Regions from separate parts of the Pseudarthrobacter phenanthrenivorans Sphe3 genome, predicted to be linked through region 4. Evidence: predicted binding sites of a transcription regulator. Region 4 holds the regulator's gene; each other region holds the start of a gene.
The links. Region 4 encodes Rex, which represses fermentation and respiration genes when NADH is low (regulators of the CRP and FNR family bind a similar motif). Its sites were predicted from a motif close to CTTGTGAANNNNTTCACAAG; they were not measured.
Positions count from the first base shown of each region.

Region 1: benA (benzoate 1,2-dioxygenase large subunit) is a predicted target of Rex. The motif match lies at 1,041-1,060, and genes of this name have one in related genera.
Region 2: ASPHE3_RS03070 (queuosine precursor transporter) is a predicted target of Rex. The motif match lies at 1,028-1,047, and genes of this name have one in related genera.
Region 3: ASPHE3_RS11435 (glyceraldehyde-3-phosphate dehydrogenase) is a predicted target of Rex. The motif match lies at 705-724, and genes of this name have one in related genera.

Region 1 covers NC_015145.1:3,742,778-3,744,974, forward strand. The annotation lists gene benA (benzoate 1,2-dioxygenase large subunit) at 1-945, opposite strand, end outside; gene catA (catechol 1,2-dioxygenase) at 1,277-2,161, shown strand.
Region 2 covers NC_015145.1:633,465-635,661, forward strand. The annotation lists gene ASPHE3_RS03060 (TIGR01777 family oxidoreductase) at 1-324, opposite strand, end outside; gene ASPHE3_RS03065 (TetR/AcrR family transcriptional regulator) at 359-1,015, opposite strand; gene ASPHE3_RS03070 (queuosine precursor transporter) at 1,203-1,946, shown strand; gene ASPHE3_RS03075 (dienelactone hydrolase family protein) at 2,019-2,197, opposite strand, start outside.
Region 3 covers NC_015145.1:2,460,574-2,462,770, reverse strand. The annotation lists RNA gene rnpB (RNase P RNA component class A) at 1-94, shown strand, start outside; gene ASPHE3_RS11440 (TspO/MBR family protein) at 139-681, shown strand; gene ASPHE3_RS11435 (glyceraldehyde-3-phosphate dehydrogenase) at 940-2,197, shown strand, end outside.
Region 4 covers NC_015145.1:3,416,973-3,419,169, forward strand. The annotation lists gene ASPHE3_RS15930 (heme-copper oxidase family protein) at 1-428, shown strand, start outside; gene ASPHE3_RS15935 (redox-sensing transcriptional repressor Rex) at 495-1,193, opposite strand; gene ASPHE3_RS15940 (glutaredoxin family protein) at 1,297-1,551, opposite strand; gene ASPHE3_RS15945 (HAD family hydrolase) at 1,676-2,197, shown strand, end outside.

The sequences.
Region 1 (2,197 bases), 330 kb from region 4:
GTAGACGTTCGGGTACAGGCAGAGGTTGCGGGAGATGTTGATCATGAAGTTGGCCATCTCCTCGCCGTACTTCTGGACGAGCTCGTCGCGGCGGTCCCAGAGCGGGCGGTCCTCGGGGTTGGTCCATTCCTGCCACAGCAGCAGGTGGCCGTGGTCGTAGGAGTAGAAGCCGCCCTTGACCTTGCCCCATTTGCCGGCGTCCATGGCCTTGGTCTTGTTCGCGGAATCCCCGGCAGTGCGCCGGGCGGTGGTGGCAGCATAGTTCCAGTGCACCGCGGTGACGTGGTAGCCGTCTGCCCCGTTCTCTGCCTGGACCTTCCAGTTGCCGTCGTAGGTGTAGGTGGAGGATCCGCGGAGCACCTCGAGCCCTTCCGGGGACTGGTCCACAATCGAGTCGATCACCGTGGTGGCGTCGCCGAGGTGCTGCTCGAGCGGAAGCACGTCCGCCTTCAGTGAGCCAAAGAGGAAGCCGCGGTAGGACTCGAAGCGGGCAACCTTGGTGAGGTCGTGGGAGCCCTCTTTGTTGAAGGTCTCCGGGTAGCCGGCATTGCGGGAGTCCTTGACCTTCAGCAGCTCGCCCGAGTTCTTGAAGGTCCAGCCGTGGAACGGGCACGTGAATGTGGTCCGGTTGTCCGTCTTGCGGCGGCAGAGCATGGCGCCGCGGTGCGAACAGGCGTTGACGAGGCAGTTGAGGTTCCCGTCCTTGTCCCGGGTGATCATCACGGGAGTCCGGCCGATGTAGGTGGTGAAGTAGTCCCCCACGTTGGGGATCTGCGACTCGTGGGCCAGGTAGACCCAGTTGCCCTCGAAGATGTGCTTCATCTCCATCTCGAAGATGTCCTCGTCCGTGAAAATTTCCCGCTTGGCGCGGATGATTCCGTTTTCACGGTCGTCGATCACTGCGTCGGCAAGGACCTCGCGGGCATGGGTCAGGTTCTCGGTCATGGCGTGCTCCTCCATTGGAGATTGCTGGACGGATGGTCGGGAGGTCCGGACCGGGCAGCGGTGCTGTCGGTGGACGTTCCTGGTAATTCTTGCCGCTCGTGACTGTCCTCACATCAGGTAAATACCTAGGGTCTACCAAGGGTGTCTTTATGTCCTGATAATGACCGGAAAAGGGCAGAATCAATATTTGTAGCGTCCTGATAGCCGCCCTACGATGAGTGGGACATCACGCGATGCCGCGTTGCAGCAGAAACATCCTGCTCCCGGCGTTTCGCGGCGGCTGCAGGAGCCCTTCCTGTTCCGCATTCAAAGAGGAAAGGTGGACACCGCCATGACTGAGACCCAAACGGATACCCGGAAAGAGAACGAGGGCACGGCCGTTGAAGCCGGCTCGAAGGCTACGGAGCGCTTCACAGCTTCCGGCAAGCTCTCGCAGCTGGATGTGCCGAAGGAACGGGTGAGCCTCCTGGCCGGCGCATTGATCAAGGCCGCCAACGACATCGTGGTGGAGCACCAGGTCACCTACGAGGAGTACAACGCCCTCAAAGCCTGGCTGATCAAGGTGGGCACGGACGGCGAATGGCCGTTGTTCCTCGACGTGTGGCTGGAGCACACGGTGGAAGACGTCAACTCCCAGGACCGTCCCGGCACCAAGGGCACCATTGAAGGGCCGTACTACGTGCCGGGTTCGCCGGAACTCGCCACCCCGGCCACTGTTGAAATGCGCGACGACGAGGAGGGCACGCCGCTGCGTTTCACCGGCCGTTTCACCGGCACCGAGGGCAACCCCATCCAGGACGCCCAGGTGGAAATCTGGCACGCGGACGCCGCAGGGTTTTACTCCCAGTACGCACCGGGCCTGCCCGAATGGCTTTTCCGCGCCACCGTCAAGGCGGACCAGGACGGCCGCTTCGAGATCAACACCATGCGCCCCGCTCCGTACCAGATCCCCACGGACGGTGCCTGCGGCCAGCTGATCAATGCTGCGGGCTGGCACGCATGGCGCCCGGCCCACATCCACATCAAGGTTTCCGCGCCCGGCTACCAGCCCGTCACGCAGCAGCTCTACTTCCCGGGCGATCCCCACAACGCCGACGACATCGCATCGGCAGTCAAGCCTGAACTGATGCTGGACCCCCGTCCCCGCACGGATGGTGGAGCCGGCGAAGAAGTGGTCTATGACTACGTCCTCGCCAAGGAAGGACAAATTAAGTAGGAATTGCTGCTGAGACCGGTGCCGGGGCTTTGGCCC
Region 2 (2,197 bases), 1.5 Mb from region 4:
CTGCCGGCATTGTGCGACAGCGCGGCCGAGTGCCGCGGTGGTGTCCACCCTGGAGTGGAGGATGGCGGCTTTGTTGCGCGCGTTGTAGCGGCAGGACACGGAGCGTCCGGCAAGGTTGATGAGGAGTTCGGCACCGGCCAGTACCCGGGTAAGGGCGGCGCCGTCGTCCCAGTTCGCCCACGCTTCGCCCGCTGCGGCGCTGCGCCTGCGGCTGCCCCGGCCAATGCTGCGCACCGTCCAGCCGTCAGCTTGGAAGCGGGCACGGAAGTATGTGCCGATGAAGCCGGACGCCCCTGCCAGCACCACTGTCCTCGTCCTGTCCATGGTTCCTTCACGGTTGTTGCCCGCTGTGCCGGCACTAGTCATTGATGGTCCTGCGCAGGCTGAGGGCCTCGTCCACGAGTTTGCCGGCTCCTGGCAGCCGCGCCATCGAGAGGACCCTGGCCAGCAGCGGGACGGCCCCGTCCACGAGTTTCCGGCTCCGCCGCTGTTCTTCCGAGCCGTCGTAAACCCAGAAAAGCGTCAGGCCCATGTATGCGAGCCAGAGCAACTCAGGCAGGGCGGGACGGAGCTTCGCGGGCGCCTGCGGGCGTGCCCCATCGAGTGCAGACCGGAAGATTGCCTGCGACGCCTCCCGTGCGGCTGCGGAATCCGCAGTGAACGGGTTGGCCGGGGAACTGGGCCGGATTGCGGTGGCCAGGAAATCGCCACCGAACCGGTGATAGGGCCCCATCACGTCCAGTCCTGTGTGCAGGACCGCCTTCAGTCGCCCTCCGAGGTCAGAGCTGTGCGCCATGGCCTCGGCGGCTTTGGCAGCGTGCTCCTGCTGGATCTGCAGGTACAGCTCCTGCACCAAGTCATCCTTGGAGGCGAAGTAGTAGTAGGCATTGCCCACAGAGATGCCGGCCTCGGCGGCTATGGCCCTCATGGTGGTCTTGGCGAAGCCAACCTCACGGAACATCCGCAGCGCAACGTCGGCTACCAGCCGGCGGGTCTGCTCACTCTTGACCGCCATTGAATCCCCCCGGATTTGAACATGTTCAGGAGAAGTATGGCACAACTGGACCTTGCCAGTTCGTCCGGCCCTGGCAGCGCCTGCCGGCGGTTTTCCGCTGCAGTGGGAGAATGGGCTGACAGTGCTAATACAGCCGGTCCTCCCGCTCCCCGGAGGCCGAGCGAACCACTACGGACGGACTTCCCCCATGGCATCAGCTCCAGGCCACAGCGCCCTGCCCCACACCCCTGCGACGCCGGGAGGCGCACGCTTCGCCTCGATCGGTTCCCCCTATTTCGGAATCATGCTGGCCATCATGGCCGTGGTGCTGATCCTGTCCAACATCGGTGCGTCCAAGGGTGTTGCCATTGGACCGATCATCACGGACGGCGGCTTCTTCCTCTTTCCGCTCGCCTACATCCTGGGCGACGTCATCAGCGAGGTGTACGGCTTCAAGGTGGCGCGCAAGGCCATCTTCACCACTTTCGGGCTGTCCGTTTTCGCGTCGCTGTGCTACTGGGTGATCATCGCCCTCCCGGGCTTTGATGATGAGTTCGGGACGTCCAAGCAGGCAGCCCTGGAGGGTGCCCTGGGCCCGGTGCCGCAGATCGTGCTGGCTTCGCTGCTGGCCTTCCTGGCCGGACAGACCATCAACTCGTGGATCCTGGTGCGCATGAAGGCCCGCTCCGGGGAAAAGTCCCTGTGGGCCCGGATCATGGGTTCCTCGGTGGCAGGGGAATTCGTGGATACGCTGATTTTCTGCAGCATTGCCGCCCCGGTCATCGGAATCGGAGACTTCGGCACGTTCCTGAACTACGTGGTGGTGGGCTTCGTGTACAAGACCCTCGTGGAGTTCATCCTGGTGCCGGTTACCACCCTGGTGATCCGTTGGGTGAAGAAACGGGAACCAAGCTACGGGGCCCCGAACGCTGCGGTGACGGACGCCGCATAGCCGCCGCCCGGCGTCGTACCCGCCAACTGCGGCGAAACCGCCGGAACGCTGCGTGCCCGCCGGGTGGCCGCGTCAGCCCTTGAGGGCACCGTCCAGCAGGGCGCGGAGCTCACGGAAGTGCCGTTCCGTGGCTTCGGGATTGAACGCCGAGGTGTCCGCCATCGAGTAGCCGTGCGGTGCCCCCGGGTACACCTGGTTGGAAGCCGTGAGTCCCGCAGCCTCCAGCGCAGCACCCAGCCGGGCTACGGCGT
Region 3 (2,197 bases), 960 kb from region 4:
GCGTCGGCAACGGCGCTCGTAGATGGATGGCCGCCGCTCCCTTGCCGGTAACGGCGGGGGAGAACAGAACCCGGCGTATCGGCTGTCCCATCCACCAGTCCGGTTTGACCTTGGAAGCTGTGTTGGGGATGCTGAACCGTGCCCGCAAATACTGACCCCCAGTCCGGCCCCGCAACAGCCGGATGGCAGCCCTCCGGCCGCGGCCGCCAGGCCGTTGCCCTGGCGGGGTTCCTTGCGCTCTCGCTGGCTGCCTGGGCCCTGGCATCGGTCCCCATCATCCTGCATTCCGGCGGGTGGTTCGCCGGCTCCACCAAAGCCCCCTGGATGCCGCCGGGGTGGATGTTCAGGTCAATGTGGATGCTGCTGTACGTGGGCGTAGCGGTTGCCGCCTGGCTTGTCTGGCGGAAGGGGGAACTGACCGGCAGCACCCTGGCCGGTTATCTGGCCCAGCTTGTCCTCAACGCCGCCTGGCCGCTGGCGTTTTTCGGCTTGTTTCCCGTCTTTGGTTCAGCGGCCCTCTGGGCGGCCTTCCTGGTAATCGCCGCACTGGCTGCCTCCCTTGCCTTCCTCACTTTGCGGTTCGGACCCGTCAGCCCGGCCGCAGGCCTGCTGATGCTGCCGTATCTGTCCTGGGTGGTTTTCTCCGGCAGCCTCAACCTCTACTCGGCCATCCACAACTGACGGCCCTGCGGGCGCGGGCTGCTGCTGTGAGTCATTTCACGTGCTACTGATCAGTTAGGCAGGGCCAGCCAACTTAGAATGGAAACCGGACGCAGGAGTTCTTCCGCCGGAGTTGCGTTCGCAGCCGGCGGTTTTTCTTTGCACGCGATCCAGGCGCCTGGGGGCCGACCCCTGCAGGCGCGGGTGCCCCTGCACAACATGTGGTGGCCGACATCCGTGTACGAGGACGTACACGGCTGAACCGAGGAAGGTATTTCTGTGAGCCAGACGTCAGATTCTTGTCTTGATACGTGGATGGGCCGGGAGGCCCTGGCTGAGGCCATGATTCCGGTGATCGGCCGGCTGTACCGCGAAAACAACGTGGTGACCAGCATCCATGGCCGGAGTTTGATCAACAAGTCCACCATGAACATCCTGAAGGCGCACCGTTTTGCGCGCCGGATGAGCAAGGACGAACTGCTCCTGGAGGAGACTGCCCCGCTGCTGAACACGCTGGCGCAGCTGGAGCTCGGTGCGGCGGCGATCGATATTGCCCGGCTGAACCAGAAGTTCAAGGAAGAAGGCAATGGCGCCACCCTTGAAGAATTCCTCCGTGCGGAACTCGCGGATGTGGTGGGCAAGCGTGGCGGCGATGACCGCACCAGCACTGATGTTGTGCTGTACGGCTTTGGCCGGATCGGCCGTCTCCTGGCCCGCCTCCTGATCGAAAAGGCCGGCGGGGGCCACGGCCTGCGGCTGCGCGCCATTGTGGTCCGCCGCGGCTCGGACAACGACCTCTCCAAGCGCGCCAGCCTCCTGCGCCGCGACTCGGTCCACGGTTCCTTCGAGGGCACCATCCGCATTGACGAGGAAGCCAACACCATCACCGCCAACGGTGTGCAGGTGCAGGTTATCTACTCGGACAACCCGGCCACGATCGACTACACCGCCTACGGCATCGCCAACGCCCTGGTGGTGGACAACACCGGCCGCTGGCGCGACGCGGAAGGACTCTCCCAGCACCTGCAGAGCAAGGGCGTGGCCCGGGTGCTGCTGACGGCCCCTGGCAAGGGCGAGCTTAAGAACATCGTCCACGGCATCAACCACGGCACCATCGAGGACACGGACCAGATCATCTCCGCCGCGTCCTGCACCACCAACGCCATCACCCCCGTGCTGAAGGCCATCAACGACAAATTCGGCGTCATCCACGGACACGTGGAGACCGTCCACTCCTTCACCAACGACCAGAACCTGATCGACAACTTCCACAAGGGCGACCGCCGCGGCCGCTCCGCAGCGCTGAACATGGTCATCACGGAGACCGGCGCCGCCAAGGCTGTTGCCAAGGCACTGCCCGAACTGCTGGGCAAGCTGACCGGCAGCTCCATCCGGGTCCCCACCCCGGACGTTTCCCTGGCCATCCTGAACCTGAGCCTGGAAAACGGGACCACCAAGGACGAGGTCAACAACTACCTCCGCGAGATGTCGCTGCACTCGGACCTGCGCAAGCAGATCGACTACATCGACTCGCCGG
Region 4 (2,197 bases):
TGATCGCTTCGGCCGCCATCTTCGTGGTGTCCATGCTGACCGGGCTGACCACGCTGGATGACCCCATGTTCCGCAATGCCTTTGAGCAGCAGGTTGAAGGTACCGGGGCCGGCGTCACCTACGAGGACATGAAGGGCGTCATCGCCGGCACACTGGTGGTGTTCGCCATCATCGGCCTGGCCCTGTACCTGCTGGTGGCCTTCTTCGTCCGCAAGGGCAAAAACTGGGCCCGCATCCTGGGCACCGTCTTCGCGGGGCTTTCCGTTTTCGGCCTCTTTGGCCCGCCCAGCCTTGCCACCATCGGAACGCTGCTGGGGATTGCCGCGATTGTGCTGCTCTACCTGCCAGCCGCCGCTCCCTATTTCCGGAAGCAGCAGCCGTTCGCCAACCCGTACGGCGGCGGCTTCGGCAACCCGTACGGCCGGTAACAGCAGCACGGACCAGCAGAAGTAACCACCCCTGCGGGCGTGGGCAACGGAACTGCCGCCAGGTACCTAGGCGGTCTGCTCCGGAGCCTGCGCCCGTTGTGCGTGGTAGGCCAGGATCTGCAACTCGGTAGCCATGTCCACTTTGCGGAGGTTGACTCCCTCCGGCACCTGGAGCATCACGGGGGCAAAACTGAGGATGCTGTGGACGCCGGCCGCCACCACGCGGTCACAGATATCCTGCGCCACGGCGGCCGGCAGGGCCAGCACCACCATGTTCGCCCCGGTCCGGTGCAGCACGGCTTCCATGTCCGCCACGTCGCTGACGCGCAGCCAGCCCACTTCGTTGCCCACCACCATCTGGTCCGCATCAAAGATGGCCACGACGTCGAACCCGCGGGATTCGAAGCCGCCGTACCGCGCCAGGGCCTTGCCCAGGTTGCCGGCGCCAACGATCGCCACTTTCCAGTCGTGGGTGAGGCCGAGGGCGGCGGCTATGTGCCGGCTCAGGTACTGCACCTCATAGCCCACACCGCGGGTGCCGTACGAACCCACGTGGGACAGGTCCTTGCGCAGGGTTGCGGAACTGACGCCGGAGGCCTCGGCCAGGGATTCGGAGGAGACGCGTTCCACGCCCTCGGCGAGGAGGGTATTAAGGGCACGCAGGTAGAGCGTCAGCCGGGCCACAGCAGCAGGTGGTATCTGCTTGGCCTCGGGGGCCGCCGGCAGGTCCGGGACAGCCTGGGGGGTTGAATCCAGCGAAGCCACCAGCCCCTCCCTCGCATCGCGTTGTGACTCCACTCTAGGGCCCCACCGGCGATGCCAACAAAGCAGATGACTCCGGCGTGCGCGCCATCACGGTGCTGCTCCCCTACTGCGCCATGGCCCGCTGGAGCACGCGCTCCAGCCGGGCTTCGTCGATCTTCCAGAAATCCCGCTGCACGCCATCCACCAGCACAACGGGGATTTCCTCCGCGTACCGGTCACGCAGTTCCGGTTGGTTGTCCACCAACTCTTCCGTCCACTCAAGTCCCAGGGACGCGGTAACCCGCCCCACGGCGTCGCGCGCCTCTTCACAAAGGTGGCAGTCTGCTTTGGTGATGAGGACAACGCGGGGTGTTGGCATGGCTTAACGGTAGCCCCGTTCGCCGTCCCCGGCGACGCCCGCGCCACTACACGGCGCCAGCCACTCCGCGCTGCAATGGACGATCCGCAGGGGAACGGACGGCGTATTGACTAGACTCGACTCCATGCCCGAGGAGAAATACGTCGCCGTAGTCACCAAGCCGGTTGCTGCGCCGCAGCCGGGCGAGGCGGCGTTCTTCGATGTGGACAACACCCTGATGCGCGGAGCCAGCCTCTTCCACGTTGCGCGCAAGATGCATCAGCGCGGCGCGTTCACCATGGCCCAGGCTGCCGGTTTCGCCTGGAAACAGTTCAAGTTCGTGGCGCGCGGCGAGAATATCGACGACGTCCATGCAGTGCGCGACTCCGCCCTGACCCTTGCCGCCGGGATCACTGTTGACGACGTCAAGGCCCTCGGTGAAGAGGTCTACGACGAGATGATCGCCTCCAGGATCTGGCCCGGGGCAAAGGCCCTGGCCGAGCAGCACCTCCGCGTTGGCCGGCGGGTCTGGCTGGTGACGGCAACCCCCATCGAGGTGGCCACGGTGATCTCGTCCAGGCTTGGACTCACCGGAGCCCTGGGGACGGTGGGCGAAATATCCGAGGGCATGTACACGGGCCGGCTGGTGGGAGACATCCTGCATGGC